3 regions of the Kitasatospora sp. NPDC094028 genome follow, and region 1 is predicted to be linked to each of the others. Evidence: riboswitches for the same ligand, from Rfam matches in the RefSeq annotation. Region 1 holds a riboswitch; each other region holds the start of a gene.
What was found. A riboswitch is a leader RNA that binds a small molecule or an ion and turns the genes downstream of it on or off. The one in region 1 is predicted to bind cyclic di-AMP.
Positions count from the first base shown of each region.

Region 2: it holds a riboswitch for cyclic di-AMP, as region 1 does, so the genes downstream of both, ACPC54_RS01015 (C40 family peptidase) here and ACPC54_RS41490 (transglycosylase family protein) in region 1, are expected to answer to the same signal.
Region 3: it holds a riboswitch for cyclic di-AMP, as region 1 does, so the genes downstream of both, ACPC54_RS27605 (peptidoglycan DD-metalloendopeptidase family protein) here and ACPC54_RS41490 (transglycosylase family protein) in region 1, are expected to answer to the same signal.

Region 1 covers NZ_JBMVFA010000069.1:1,680-6,376, reverse strand. The annotation lists gene ACPC54_RS41500 (FtsB family cell division protein) at 1-348, opposite strand, end outside; gene eno (phosphopyruvate hydratase) at 480-1,766, opposite strand; gene ACPC54_RS41490 (transglycosylase family protein) at 2,015-2,788, opposite strand; cyclic di-AMP (ydaO/yuaA leader) riboswitch at 2,793-2,960, opposite strand; gene ACPC54_RS41485 (cytochrome P450 family protein) at 3,171-4,454, opposite strand.
Region 2 covers NZ_JBMVFA010000001.1:229,474-234,170, forward strand. The annotation lists gene ACPC54_RS01005 (NYN domain-containing protein) at 1-231, shown strand, start outside; gene ACPC54_RS01010 (C40 family peptidase) at 431-1,468, shown strand; cyclic di-AMP (ydaO/yuaA leader) riboswitch at 1,823-1,976, shown strand; gene ACPC54_RS01015 (C40 family peptidase) at 1,987-3,090, shown strand; gene ACPC54_RS01020 (C40 family peptidase) at 3,316-4,362, shown strand; gene ACPC54_RS01025 (hypothetical protein) at 4,536-4,697, shown strand, end outside.
Region 3 covers NZ_JBMVFA010000022.1:35,715-40,411, reverse strand. The annotation lists gene ACPC54_RS27615 (RidA family protein) at 1-217, shown strand, start outside; gene ACPC54_RS27610 (DUF2470 domain-containing protein) at 352-1,071, shown strand; gene ACPC54_RS27605 (peptidoglycan DD-metalloendopeptidase family protein) at 1,586-2,572, opposite strand; cyclic di-AMP (ydaO/yuaA leader) riboswitch at 2,575-2,756, opposite strand; gene ACPC54_RS27600 (MFS transporter) at 3,068-4,615, shown strand; gene purB (adenylosuccinate lyase) at 4,623-4,697, opposite strand, start outside.

The DNA.
Region 1 (4,697 bases):
CGGGCCGGCCGCCGTGCCTCCGGGGGAGGCGGTGTCGGTCGCGGAGGGCTGGGCCGCGGGCTGCTTCCCGGCCGGGTCCACCGCGATGTACGGGGTCTCCCCCGGCACCGCGTAGTGCAGCCGGGCGCGGGCCTGCGCCTTGACGTACTCCGGGTCCTGCCAGCGGGCCTTGTCCCGGCGCAGCTGCTCGACCTGCTGACGCGCGTGGTCGGCCTTCGCCCGCTGGGCGGAGATCTCGGCGCGCTGCGAGATGAACTGCCGCGTCGGGTAGGCGAGGATCGCCACCAGTGAGCAGAGCACCAGGACGAGGACGGTCGCCCGGCTCGTGAACCGAGGACGGGCCGCCAAGCCCGGAATCCTCCAGCCAGCCATCTCCGGTGTCCCCTCCTGGTCGCGACGGTGCCCCGCCGTCCACCCTACGGGGTGAACGGCGGGGCACCGGTCAGGCGTGCACTGCCGAGGCGCTCGGCCTCGCGGTGTCAGCCCTCGTGGCGGAAGCGCGGGAACGCGCCGCGGCCGGCGTACTCGGCGGCGTCGTCGAGGATCTCCTCGATGCGCAGCAGCTGGTTGTACTTGGCGACGCGCTCGGAGCGGGCCGGGGCGCCGGTCTTGATCTGGCCGCAGTTGGTGGCGACGGCGAGGTCGGCGATGGTGACGTCCTCGGTCTCGCCGGAGCGGTGCGACATCATGCAGCGGTAGCCGTTGCGCTGGGCCAGCTCGACGGCGTCCAGGGTCTCGGTGAGCGAGCCGATCTGGTTCACCTTCACCAGCAGGGCGTTGGCGGTGCCGGTCTCGATGCCACGGGCCAGGCGGGCCGGGTTGGTGACGAACAGGTCGTCGCCGACCAGCTGGACCTTGTCGCCCAGCTTGACGGTCATGGCCTTCCAGCCGTCCCAGTCCGACTCGTCCAGCGGGTCCTCGATGGAGACCAGCGGGTAGGCCTCGACCAGCTCGGCGTAGTACTCGATGAGCTCGGCGGCGGAGAGGGCCTTGCCCTCGAACTGGTAGGCGCCGTCCTCGTAGAACTCGGAGGAGGCGACGTCCAGGGCCAGCGCGACGTCGCGGCCGGGCACGTAGCCGGCCTTCTCGATGGCCTCCACGATGAGGTCCAGGGCCTCGCGGTTGCTGTCCAGGTTCGGCGCGAAGCCGCCCTCGTCGCCGAGGCCGGTGGACAGGCCGCGCTCCTTCAGCACGCCCTTGAGGGTGTGGTAGACCTCGACGCCCCAGCGGACGGCCTCGGAGAAGGACTCCGCGCCGATCGGGGCGATCATGAACTCCTGGATGTCGACGTTGGAGTCCGCGTGCGAACCGCCGTTGAGGATGTTCATCATCGGAACGGGCAGGACGTGCGCGTTCGGGCCGCCCAGGTAGCGGAACAGCGGCAGGTCGCTGGCCTCGGAGGCGGCGTGCGCGACGGCCAGCGAGACGCCCAGGATGGCGTTGGCGCCGAGCGAGGACTTGTCCGGGGTGGCGTCCAGGTCGAGCATGGCCTGGTCGATCAGGCGCTGCTCGGTGGCGTCGTAGCCGACGAGCTCCGGGCCGATCTGCTCGATGACGGCCAGGACGGCCTTCTCGACGCCCTTGCCGAAGTAGCGGTTCTTGTCACCGTCGCGCAGCTCCAGCGCCTCGAAGGCGCCGGTGGAGGCACCCGAGGGGACGGCGGCACGGCCGGTGCTGCCGTCGTCGAGGCCGACCTCGACCTCGACCGTGGGGTTGCCGCGCGAGTCGAGGATCTCACGGGCTACGACGACATCGATGGACGGCACGAGGCATCTCCTTGCGGAAGCAGGGTCCGGCTGACGGGGTGGTGACTGTCGGCCGGACGATTGCGGAGTCGTTACGACCAGAGCCTAACCGCCCGGACCGGCGGGGCCACGTCGGCCTCGGTTCCGTCTCAGCGTGTGGCCCCACTACCCACCGGTAGTTCACCTGCGCGACCCGGCCCGTCCGCCCGGATCGGGGCGATTGCGGACGAAGGGGGCCGGTGCGGCCGGCCCCCTTCCGGTACGGCCGGTCAGCCGAGGTGCAGCACCTGACCGGGCATGATCAGGTTCGGGTCGCCGCCGACCGTCGACTGGTTGTGCTGGTACAGCGCCTGCCAGCCGCCGGACACGCCCTGGGCGGCGGCGATGTTCGACAGCGTGTCACCGGCCCGGACGGTGTAGTCGTGGCCGGTCGGCGCGGACGGGGCCTGGTCGGCGCGCGGGGCGGCGTGCTTCGGGACGTACTGCTGGGCCGACTGGTCGACCGGCTTCTCGGCCTGCTTCGGCGCGGCGTGCTTCGGCGCGGACGGCTGGGCCGGCTTCGCGGCGGGCTTGGGCGCCTTCGGGGCCTGCGCCTTCGGAGCCTGCGTCTTCGGGGCCGACTGGGCCTGGGTGTCCGAGGAGTCGTCGACGGACGCGGCCGCGCCGCCCTTGCTCAGCCCGGCCTTCTGGGAGCAGACCGGCCAGGCGCCCGGCCCCTGCGAGGCCAGCACCTTCTCGGCGACGGTGATCTGCTGCGCCCGGCTGGCCTGGTTGGCCTGCGGCGCGTAGGCGGTGCCGCCGTACGCCTTCCAGGTGCTGGAGGTGAACTGCAGTCCGCCGTAGAAGCCGTTGCCGGTGTTGATGCTCCAGTCGCCGCCGCTCTCGCACTGGGCGACGGAGTCCCAGCTGGAGGCCGGGGCGGCGACGGCGCCGCCGGCGGTGAGGAGCGGCAGCGCGAGCCCGACACCGGCCACACCGGCGACGGCGATGACCTTCTCGGCCTGGGTGCGGCGGCGGTGACGGCCAGATCCAACGAGCAGCATGAAGGGTCCCTCTCCGCACGCCTGCGAGGTGAGCTGTCGGGTTCGGACCGGGAGGTGGCCCGGCCGCCGTGCGCGGAGACGATCCCGCTCGGGCGGCTTCACCCCAAGCCGTGGAGGAACGGCAACAAACCTGGTTCCCCCGCCCCTGCCCAGGGTCTGGTCGGTTTCCCGTGGCGCGGCGGGCAGGATTCGGCGTTCCGCGCACGAGGTCCGCAGCTGCGAACTCCAGGGAGACTAGACAGATCATCAGGTCGATCACAAGCTCATATCACCGATATCACACAGAAATCACGGCATGTGATCAATCGCCTACCAACGGCGTCGCTTTGTCCGGATTGATGCGTGTTCACACCGGCGCCAACGGCGTACCGGCGACGGCGCGTCAGCGTGGTGCGGTCTCAAAACGCGCATGAGGTGACCGGATCTCAGGGGTGAACTCGACCGGAAGTTCACGCAGACCCCGCATGATCAGGCCACCCCGCCACCGCAGTTCCTCCGGCCGTTCGGCCAACCGCAGATCCGGCAGCCGGGAGAGCAGCGTGGCCAGCGCGGCCCGCCCCTCCAACCGGGCCAGCGGGGCGCCGATGCAGTAGTGGATGCCGTGCCCGAAGCCCAGGTGCGGATTGTCCGCCCGGGCCAGGTCCAGGGTGTTCTCGTCGGCGAACCGGGCCGGATCGCGGTCCGCCGCCGCCAGCACCACCAGCACCGGATCGCCCACCGGGATGTCCACCCCGCCGATCGACAGCGGCTCCGTCGCGAACCGCCAGGTCGCCAGCTCCACCGGCCCGTCGTAGCGCAGGAGTTCCTCGATCCCCGTCTCCAGCAACCCGCTCTCGCCGCGGGCCACCGACTCCTGCAGCAGCCGGCGCTGCTCCGGGTTGCGCAGCAGCGCGTACGTGCCGTTGCCGATCAGGTTCACGGTCGTCTCGAAACCGGCGAACAGCAGGATGAAGGCCATCGCCGCGGCCTCGTTCTCGGTCAGGTGCTCGCCGTGGTCGCTCGCCCGGATCAGGCCGGAGATCAGGTCGTCCCCGAGGTCCGCCCGCTTGCGGTGGATCAGCTCCAGCAGGTACGCCCGCATCCGCTTCACCGCCCGCCCCACGCCGCCGCGTTGGCCGCCGCCGTGTCGAATCATCATCCCGGCCCAGTCCCGGAAGTCGTCCTGGTCCTCGGCCGGCACGCCCAGCAGGTCGCAGATCGCGTAGATGGGGAGCGGGAAGGCGAACTCGTGGATCAGGTCCGCCGAACCGCGCTGCGCGAAGCCGTCGATCAGTCGGTCGGTGAGCTGTTGCACCCGCGGCTCGAACTCGGCCACCCGGCGCGGGGTGAACGCCTTCGACACCAGGCGGCGCAGCCGGGTGTGGTCCGGCGGGTCGATGTTCAGCAGGTGCGTCATCAGGTCCGCCTGCCGCTCCCCCGGAATGCCGACCCGGCCGGTGCGGTGCGCCTGCTCGCTATGGTGCGCCGGGTTCTTCGACAGCCGTCCGTCCGCCAGCGCCTGCCGGGCGTCCGCGTACCGCGTCACCAACCAGGCCTCCACCCCGCTCGGCAGCGTGGTGCGGTGCACCGGGGCGTGCTCGCGCAGCCAGGCGTAGGCCGGGTACGGATCGGCGGCGAACTCCCAGGTGAAGAGCTGCGGGGCGGTGGCATCGGGCTGAGCAGGCATGGGTCGACGGTATCCGGTGGGCGGCGCGCGGCCGGGCCGCGGCGTTCGCGACCACCACCGGCGGCGCGCGAAGGGCTCGTGAACGGCGCGCGGACCGCCCGCGAGCCGTGCGTGAGGCGCGCGTCAACACCCCGTGCCGGGCCCGTGCACGGTTCTTGGACAGCTCTTGGAGTTACGGCGGGCGTGAGTCTGGTCACCTGCGGGGTAATGCCTGTTGCGGAGGGTCAGGTCGTGCCTACGATC
Region 2 (4,697 bases), on a different contig from region 1:
CAGGACCTGGACGTTCCGGTGATCATGGCGCCGCCGCGCGGGGTGCGGGTGCGGTTCAGCCGGACCGGGGAGACGGCCGACGAGCTGATCCGCCGTCTGGTGCGGGCCGAGCCGCAGGGCCGTCCGGTCGTGGTGGTGTCCACCGATCGGGAGGTCGCGGAGGGCGTGCGGAAGGCGGGCGCGCGCCCGGTGGCCTCGGTGCTGCTGCTGAACCGGCTGGCCCGGCCCTGACCCGGGCCGGAGGGCGTGATGCCTGGTCAGCGCCCGGATGGCGGTCATGTGCGGATCTGGTGAAGTCAGCGTCGGAGGCCGGTTTCACGCCATTGGGGGGTTGGCGAAACGCAGAGATCTTCACTAGGGTCTGGCGTCAAACCTATTTTCCGGATTCTCACTCGTACAGGTGAGTCCGATGGAAGAAGGAGCCGGTCTCTTGGCCTCCCACCGCCGTCCGAAGCAGCCGAGTCGCGCACGGGTCTCCGTGCTCACCGCTGCCGCTGCGACCGCGGTCGCCCTCTCGGCCCAGGTGGGCGCGCACGCCGCGCCCCAGCCCAGCAAGGACCAGGTCAAGGAGCAGATCGACCAGCTCCAGACCGAGCAGGAGCAGGCCGCCGAGAAGTACAACGGCGCCAAGGAGCGGGCCGACCAGCTGCGCAAGCAGTCGGACCAGCTGCAGGACCAGGTGGCGCGCAGCCAGGACCAGATGACCCAGCTGAAGTCGGGTCTGGCCGAGGTGGCCGGAGAGCAGTACCGCACCGGCGGCATCGACCCGTCCGTCCAGCTGATGCTCTCCTCCGACCCGAGCGGCTACCTGCAGAAGGCGTCCAGCGTCCAGCAGGCCAGCAACAGTCAGGCCGAGGCGCTCAAGGGGCTGCTGGACCAGCAGCGCCGGCTGGACCAGCAGAAGACCGAGGCGGCCGCGGTGCTGGCCTCGCTCGACTCCACGACCAAGGACCTGAACCAGGCCAAGGCGGACGTCAACCAGAAGCTGAAGGCCGCGCAGGACCTGATGAACTCGCTCAGCGCCGCCGACCGTGCCGCGCTGAAGGCCCAGCAGGCTCAGGTGGACCGGGCCTCGCGCGGCTCCGACCGCCCGGACATCGGCCCGCTGCCGCAGGCGAGCGGCTACGCGGGCGTCGCGGTGGCCAAGGCGATGAGCAAGCAGGGCTCGCCGTACCAGTGGGGCTCCACCGGGCCGAGCACCTTCGACTGCTCGGGCCTGATGGTCTGGGCGTACGGCCAGGCCGGCGTCTCGCTGCCGCGCACCTCGCAGGAGCAGGGCAACGTCGGCACCCGGGTGCCCTCGCTGGACCAGGCCCAGCCGGGCGACCTGGTGGTCTACGGCAGCGACCGGCACCACGTCGGGATGTACATCGGCAACGGCATGGTGGTGCACGCGCCGCACACCGGTGACGTGGTGAAGGTGATGAAGGCCGACGCGATGCCGATCAACACCATCCGCCGGGTCTGACGCCCGCGGGGCCGACGGACCGGCAGGCCGCAGGGCCGCTCCGAACGCTTGTGACACCCGCCACCCCTCGTTCCGGGGGGTGGCGTTCGGCTGTGACCGCCCGGCTGGCCGATTCGTGAAATCCGATCAGCTATGCGTGTGGACGTGATCACCTTCGGTCATTTTCACAGAAGAACTTCGGCATTCTTACGTCTTTTTTCTGACAAGGATTTGAACGGATCACGGTCCAGTTACTAGGGTCATGACCCGAACCACCGCACTGTCGATCACCCAGCCTGGGTGGCGGCGGTGGTTTCCGTCGAGTTCGCGAGACAGCGGGGCAGGTCGAAGCGACTGCCCGACAGGGGAGCCCAGTGGTCGGGGGCGCTGTGGAGCGGAGCCGGGGAACCACGTTCCTCCGGGGTGAATCGGCGCCAGGTCGGCCGATGGAACGGCCGTGAGGCGTCGTAGGGCATGCTTCCGGCCCGAACCCGTCAGCTCACCCGGTAGGCGGACGTAGGAAGAAGGAGCCCGCCTTCGTGGCGTCCCATCGTCGTCCCAAGCCCGCCGGCCGCGCCCGCGTCTCGATCCTGACCGGCGTCGCCGCCGCTGCCGTCGCCCTGTCCGCACAGGGCGCGCACGCCGACCCGCAGCCGACCAAGGACCAGGTCAAGGAGCAGGTCGACAAGCTCAACGAGCAGGCCGAGCAGGCGACCGAGAAGTACAACGCCTCGCAGGAGAAGCAGCAGGAGCTGCAGAAGCAGGTCTCCGGCCTGCAGGACAAGATCGCGCGGCAGCAGGGCCAGGTCACCGACCTGCAGGGCGGCCTCGCCGAGATCGCCGGCGAGCAGTACCGCAACGGCGGCATATCGCCCACCGTCCAGCTGATGTTCAACTCCAGCCCGGACACCTTCCTCAGCCAGGCCGGCACCCTGAACCAGGTCGGCGGCACCCAGAAGAACCAGCTGAAGGAACTCCAGGACCAGCAGCGCAAGCTCGACCAGGACCGCAACGAGGCCCAGGGCAAGCTCAACGAGCTGGAGTCCACCACCAAGCAGCTCAAGTCGGACAAGGAGGAGGTCCAGGGCAAGCTCAAGGCGGCCCAGGACCTGCTCAACACGCTGACCGAGCAGGAGCGCCAGCAGCTGGCCGCCGCCGAGGCGAAGGCCGCCGCCGACGCCAAGGCCAAGGCGGACGCCGCCAAGCCCGCGCAGTCGACCCCCGACCGCGCCTCGCGCGACAGCAGCCGCAGCGACCTCTCCGCCCCGGCCCCCGTGATCGCCCCCGGCAGCTCGCACGGTGCCGCGGCGCTCCAGTACGCCGCCTCCAAGCTCGGCAGCCCGTACGTCTACGGCGCCACCGGCCCGGGCTCGTTCGACTGCTCCGGCCTGATGCAGTGGGCCTTCAACCAGGCCGGCGTCTCGCTGCCGCGCACCTCGCAGGAGCAGGCCGGCGCCGGCACCCGGATCGGCTCCGACCTGTCCCAGGCCCAGCCGGGCGACCTGCTGATCTTCTTCGGCGACGCCCACCACGTCGGCATCTACGCCGGCAACGGCCAGGTGCTGCACGCGCCGAAGCCGGGCGCCGTGGTGCGCTACGAGGCGGTCTCCAACATGCCGCTCTCCTCCATCGTGCGGGTCTGATCCCGCGCAGCCTCCGTCAGGCCCGGTCTTCCCCAGGGGAGGCCGGGCCTGCGGCTTTGCCGGCGGCTCGTCCTGATGTCCGATTAGGGGGCGAATATTCGGACCGGTGGGGGTTTGGACTCGATTGCCCGGACTCGCTAACGTCTGCCACCGGACCCCCGCTCCAGAGCCGCCCGTTCCGGTGCGGCGGCGGGGCCGCGCCGCAGGATTGGAGCCGCCGCCGCCATGCCCGTGCATCGCCGTTCCCAACTGCTCGCCCGCGCGCTGGTGCTGACCGCGGCCGCCACCACCGCCCTCGGGGTGGCGACCGCCGGCTCCGCGCAGGCCGCCCCCGGCGGCCCGGACGCGCCCGACCGCAAGGACGTCAAGGTGCAGGTGGAGCGGCTGTACGACGAGGCCGAGCAGGCGTCCGAGAAGTACAACGCGGCGCAGGACGCCCAGCGGCGGCTCCAGGGCGAGACCACGATCCTGCAGAGCGAGATCGCCACCGCCCAGGACCAGCTCAACCAGCTGCGCGGCGACCTCGCCACCGTGGCCGGCGCCGAGTACCGCGGCGGCGGCCTGGCGCAGACCGCCCAGCTGATGCTCTCCAGCGACCCGGAGGGCTACCTCTCCCGGGCCCGCACGCTCGGCCAGGCCGCCACCCGCCAGCAGGAGACCCTGCACGAGCTGGTCACCCGTCAGCGCGGGCTCGACCAGCGCCGCACCGAGGCCGGCGGCAAGCTGGCCGCGCTGGAGGAGTCCCGGCGCACCCTGGCCGACAGCAAGCAGCAGATCCAGCAACGGCTCGCCAAGGCGCAGAAGCTGCTCAACAGCCTGGGTGCGGCCGAACGGGCCAGGATGACCGCCCAGGACGCCCGGGACGCCGAGCAGCGCGCCACCCGCGGCACCGACCGGCTGGACCTCGGCACCGCCCCGCCCGCCTCCGAGCGCGGGGCCGCCGCGCTGGCCGCCGCGGTGCGGATGATCGGCTCGCCGTACGTGTACGGCTCCACCGGGCCCCGTGCGTTCGACTGCTCCGGTCTGATGTACTACAGCTGGCGGCAGGCCGGAGTGACCCTGCCGCGCACTTCGCAGGCCCAGGCGTCCGCCGGGCAGCGGATCAGCCTCTCCGAAGCGCGGCCGGGAGACCTGGTGATCTTCTACCGGGACATGCACCACGTCGGCATGTACGCCGGCGGCGGGGTGATCGTGCACGCCCCCTACCCGGGCGCCAAGGTCCGCTACGAGAGCGTCAACGCCATGCCGGTCTCGGGGGTGGTCCGGCTCTGAGAGCGGCGACCTCCGACCCGGGCGGCCGCCTCCCGATAGCCGGAGCCCGGACCCACCGCACGCTGTCCCGGCGCGGCGCGCTGCTGCTCGCGGCCGGCGGGCTGGCCCAGCTGTCCCTGCCCCCGGCCGCCCCGGCCCCGCCCGCCCGGCCCGCGGCCGACCTGCGGGCCCGGGTGACGGCGCTGCTGGCGGCGCGCGCGGCGGCCCTGCCCGGCCTGGCCGGGGTGCCGCTGACCGGTGCGGCCTACCGCAACCTGGTGCTGCCCCCGGCGGCGCCCGGCGCGGACCGGCTGACCGCCGCCGCCGACCTGGCCGTCCGGGTCACCGGCTACGAC
Region 3 (4,697 bases), on a different contig from region 1:
CGTCGAGGCCGGCGGCGCGACCATCGAGGACGTGGTGATGTTCCGTGTCTACCTCACCAAGCGCGCCGACTTCCCGCTGATGAACGAGGTGTACGCCGAGTTCATCGACGAGAACGTCAGGCCGGGCGGCGTGAAGCCCTGCCGGACCACCGTCTTCGTCGAACTCCCGCAGGAGCCGATGCTGGTGGAGATCGACGCGCAGGCCGTCGTCTCCTGAACCACCCACCCGCGAAGGGCCCCGACGCGCACGGCGTCCGGGCCCTTCGGCGCACCTCCGGGGCCTCCGCGCCCACTTGCCACACCCCCGGGCGAATATTAGGTTAGGCTCACCTAACTTACTGGAGGTCCGCCATGACCCTGCCCGCCGGCGACGCCGAGGCGCCCGAGCCCACCACCGCCGAACGGGCGCTCAGCCTGCTCGGCTCGACCTCCTCGCTCACCGTCCGCGCCCTCGGCGAGCAGCACGACCTGGACACCCCGGTCAGCGTGCACGGCTCCCGCCTGCGGCTGTCCGCCCCGCTCGACGCCCCGCTCACCTCGGCCGCCGCCCGCGCCGCCGACGGCCTCGCCGTCGTCCTCGACGTCACCGACGTCTCCCCGGTCGCCGTCCGGGACCGCGTCCGCGCCCGCCTCACCCTCGCCGGGCGACTGTACCTGGCCCACCTCGCCGACGACGGCCTCAGCGTCCACCTGCGCGTGGACGTCGCCCACGCCGTCCTCGCCACCCCGTACGGCACCGGCGCGCTCACCGCCGCCGACCTCGCCCTCGCCACCCCCGACCCGCTGGCCGGCCACGAGGCCGCGCTGCTCACCCACTTCGCCGACGAGCACCCCGACGCGCTCGCCGTCCTCACCCGCCTGCTCGACCCGGCCCTGCTCGCCCGCCGCCCCGAGGTCCGCCCGCTCGCCCTGGACCGCCACGGCCTGGTGCTGCGCCTGGACCACCCGGACGGCCACCACGACGTCCGCCTGGTCTTCCCCCGACCCGCCCGCGACACCGAGGACTTCGGCCACCGGGTGCACGAGCTGCTCACCGCCGCCGAGTACGGCCTGCCCGTACACCGCGGGTAGTCACCGCTCGACGGCGTCCTCCAGCACGACCCGCCCCAGCCGCGCGTACAGCTCCGGCCGCCGCCCCCGCACCCGAACTCCCCACCCCCCGAAGCGCGTTCAGCGGGTTCACGGCCTCTGCGACGATCCCGTCCGGCCCGCCGCCGGTGCCCAGCACGGCGACCGCGACCGCGCCCCCACTGCGGACGGCCATCCGGCCTCCTCCACCCGGACGTTCCCGCCCGCCGGACCGGCCGGGCGCTGACCACCCGACAGCATCGCGCGCCCCCGGACCGTCCGCCCGCCCCGGCCACCGTGCGGAACACCGGGGTTGACGCCACGTTCGACCTCCTCGAACGCGAAAGCGGCCGGCCCGGCTCCGCGAGGAAGGTCTCGCGAAGCCGGGCCGGCCTGGGCGTGTCCCGCGCCCATGTCCACCGGTGCGGCGGTCATCCGGTCGAGCGGTCACCCGACATGACCATCCCGGAGGGCCGATTCGCCCCGCACCGGCGGTGGTTCCTGAACCCCGGAAGGGTTACAGCGCGACGCCGTGCGCCCGCAGGTAGGCGACCGGGTCGATGTCCGAGCCGTACTCCGGACCGGTGCGGATCTCGAAGTGCAGGTGCGGGCCGGTCACGTTGCCGGTCGCACCGGACAGGCCGAGCTGCTGGCCGACGGTGACGGTCTGACCGATCGACACGCCGATCACCGAGAGGTGCGCGTACTGCGCGTAGTGGCCGTCGGCGAGCTTGATCTCGACCTCGTTGCCGTAGGCGCCGCCGTTGCCGGCCTTGACCACGACACCGTTGGCGACCGCGCGCAGCGGGGTGCCGGTGGAGGCGACGAAGTCCTGGCCGGTGTGGTGGCCGGAGGCCCACATCGAGCCGGCGACGCCGTAGGCCTCGCCCAGCACCGGGTTGGCCAGCGGCGCGACGAAGCCGGAGGTGGCGGCGACCGGAGCGGCGGTCACGGCCTGCGCCGGGGCGGCGGTCTGAACCTGGGTCTGCACCTTGGCGGCCGGCTTGGCGGCCTCGGTGGTGACCTGGAGCCGGTCCTGCGAGACCGAGGAGGCCTGCGGCTTGGCGGCCGGCGCGGCGGGCTTCTCGGCCGGAGCGGCCGGGGCGGCCGGCGCAGCGGGGGCGGCCGGCGCCGCGGCGTGGCCGGCGACGACGAGCTGCTGGCCCGGGAAGATCAGGTTCGGGTTGGCACCGACGACCGCGTGGTTGCGCTCGTACAGCGCCTGCCAGCCACCCTGGACGTGCTTGGCGTCGGCGATCTTCGACAGGGTGTCACCGCTGACGACCCGGTAGTTCTCGTCCGCGGCGGCAGCGGAAGCGGCGGCCGGGGCGGCCGGCCGGGCCACGGCCGCGGCGGCGGCGACGTGGTGCGCGGCGGGGGCGGTGTGGGCCTGGGCGCTCACCACGGTGACCAGCGGGAGGGCGAAGGAGACCCCGGTGACCGCGGTGGCGATGCCGATCCGGGCGGCGCGGGGCAGGGTGATACGACGAGCCTGAGCAGGCATGGAAGTGTCCTCTCCGACGCCTGCGAGGTGAGCTGTCGGGTTCGGGCTGGAGTTGCCCGGCCGCATGTGCGGCTTCACCCCAAGCCGGCCCTGGCCGTCCGCGCGTCGAGGCGCGGATCACTGGTCCGGCGACTTACCTGTGGGTCCCCCGCTCCTGCCGTACAGAGTTCAGTGCGAGCCACCGGGCAGCGGCAGGACTCGGCGTTCCACCCGGCGGATCCGTCCGGGCTGGCCGGGCGGTCGCTGAACTAAAACCCATCCGTTCGGGTGAAGCAATGTCGATCTCCCGAAGGACGGGCCCGCAGGGGGCCGCCGGTGACCCTCCGCACGAGCTGCCGTACCGTGCGTGCACAATCCATTCACCGGGCGCCACTGATCCACGACCCTGCGCCGAACTCGGCCACGCACCGCAGCCGCCCGGACACCCCGCGTCGCCGTCGACACACCGCCCGGTGACCCTTGTCACGCACGCCCCCGGGGGCCCAGGATCGGACCGTGGCCACCTCCGAGGCCGGCACCCTGCGCCTGGGCACCGCGCAGGGTCGCTGGGTACTACTGGCGACGGTGCTCGGCTCCAGCATGGCGATGCTCGACGGGACGGTCGTCAACGTCGCGCTGCCGCGCATCGGCGCCGATCTCGGCGCCTCGCTGGCGTCCCTGCAGTGGACGCTCAACTCCTACCTGCTCACCCTCGCCGGGCTGATCCTGCTCGGCGGCGCGCTCGGCGACCGGTACGGCCGGCGCCGGGTGTTCCTGCTCGGCGTGGTCTGGTTCGCCGCCGCCTCCGCGGCCTGCGCCGCCGCGCCGAACATCGAGGTGCTGATCGCCGCCCGCGCCGTCCAGGGCATCGGCGGCGCCCTGCTGACCCCCGGTTCGCTCGCCATGCTCCAGGCCGTCTTCCATCCGGACGACCGCTCGCCGGCGGTCGGCCTGTGGTCCGGCCTGGGCGGCGTGTCCGCCGCGGTCGGGCCGTTCCTCGGCGGCTGGCTGGTGGACGGCCCCGGCTGGCGCTGGATCTTCCTGCTGAACCTGCCGCTGGCCGCCGCCGTGATCGCGGTCACCTCCCGGTTCGTCCCGGAGAGCCGGGACGAGAGCGCGAGCGGCCGCTTCGACGTGACCGGCGCGCTGCTGGCCGCGCTCGCCCTCGGCGCGCTCACCTACGCGCTGACCGCCGCCGGCGAGGGCCTGTCCCCCACGGTCTGGATCTCCGGCGCGCTCGGCCTGCTGCTCGGGGCCGCCTTCCTGGTGGTCGAGCGCCGCACGCCGGACCCGATGCTGCCACTCGGCCTGTTCTCCGCCCGGCTGTTCACCGCCGTGAACCTGGTCACGCTGTGCGTCTACGCCGCGTTCAGCGGGGTGTTCTTCCTGCTGGTGGTGCAGCTGCAGATCGTGGCCGGGTTCTCGCCGCTGGTATCCGGCTTCGCGCTGGTGCCGATCACGGTGCTGATGCTCGCACTGTCCGCCCGCGCCGGGCGGCTCGGCAAGCGGATCGGCCCGCGGCTGCCGCTGACCATCGGCCCGCTGCTGTGCGCCGCCGGGGTGCTGCTGATGCTGCGCACCGGCCCGGGCTCCTCCTACTGGCTGGACGTGCTGCCCGCCGTCACGGTGATGGGCTGCGGGATGACGCTGCTGGTCGCGCCGCTGACCGCGACGGTGCTGGCGGCCGTCGAGGTCCGGCACGCGGGCATCGCCAGCGGCGTCAACAACGCCGCCGCCCGCGCGGCCGGCCTGCTCGCGGTCGCCGCCCTCCCGGCGCTGGCCGGGCTGAGCGGCGACGCCTACCGGGTGCCGTCCTCGGTGGACTCCGCCTTCCGCACCGCGATGCTGATCTGTGCCGGCCTGCTCGCCGCCGGCGGCCTGATCGCCTTCGCCACGGTCCGCGGCAACGTGCTCGCCCCGGACGGCCCGGCGGAGCACCCGGTGGCCGAGCCGAACTGCGAGTGGCCATGCGGCACCACCACCCCGCCGCTCGACCCCGGCCGCGCCCGGACGCACGAGGGCCCCGCCACCGGAACGGCGGCAGGGCCCTCGCAGGAGACCTGATCCAGCGTCAAAGGATGTCGGCCGGCGCGTACTTGGCGGCCGCCGGGTACGCGGCCGCGACGGCCTCCACCTGGCGGACGAT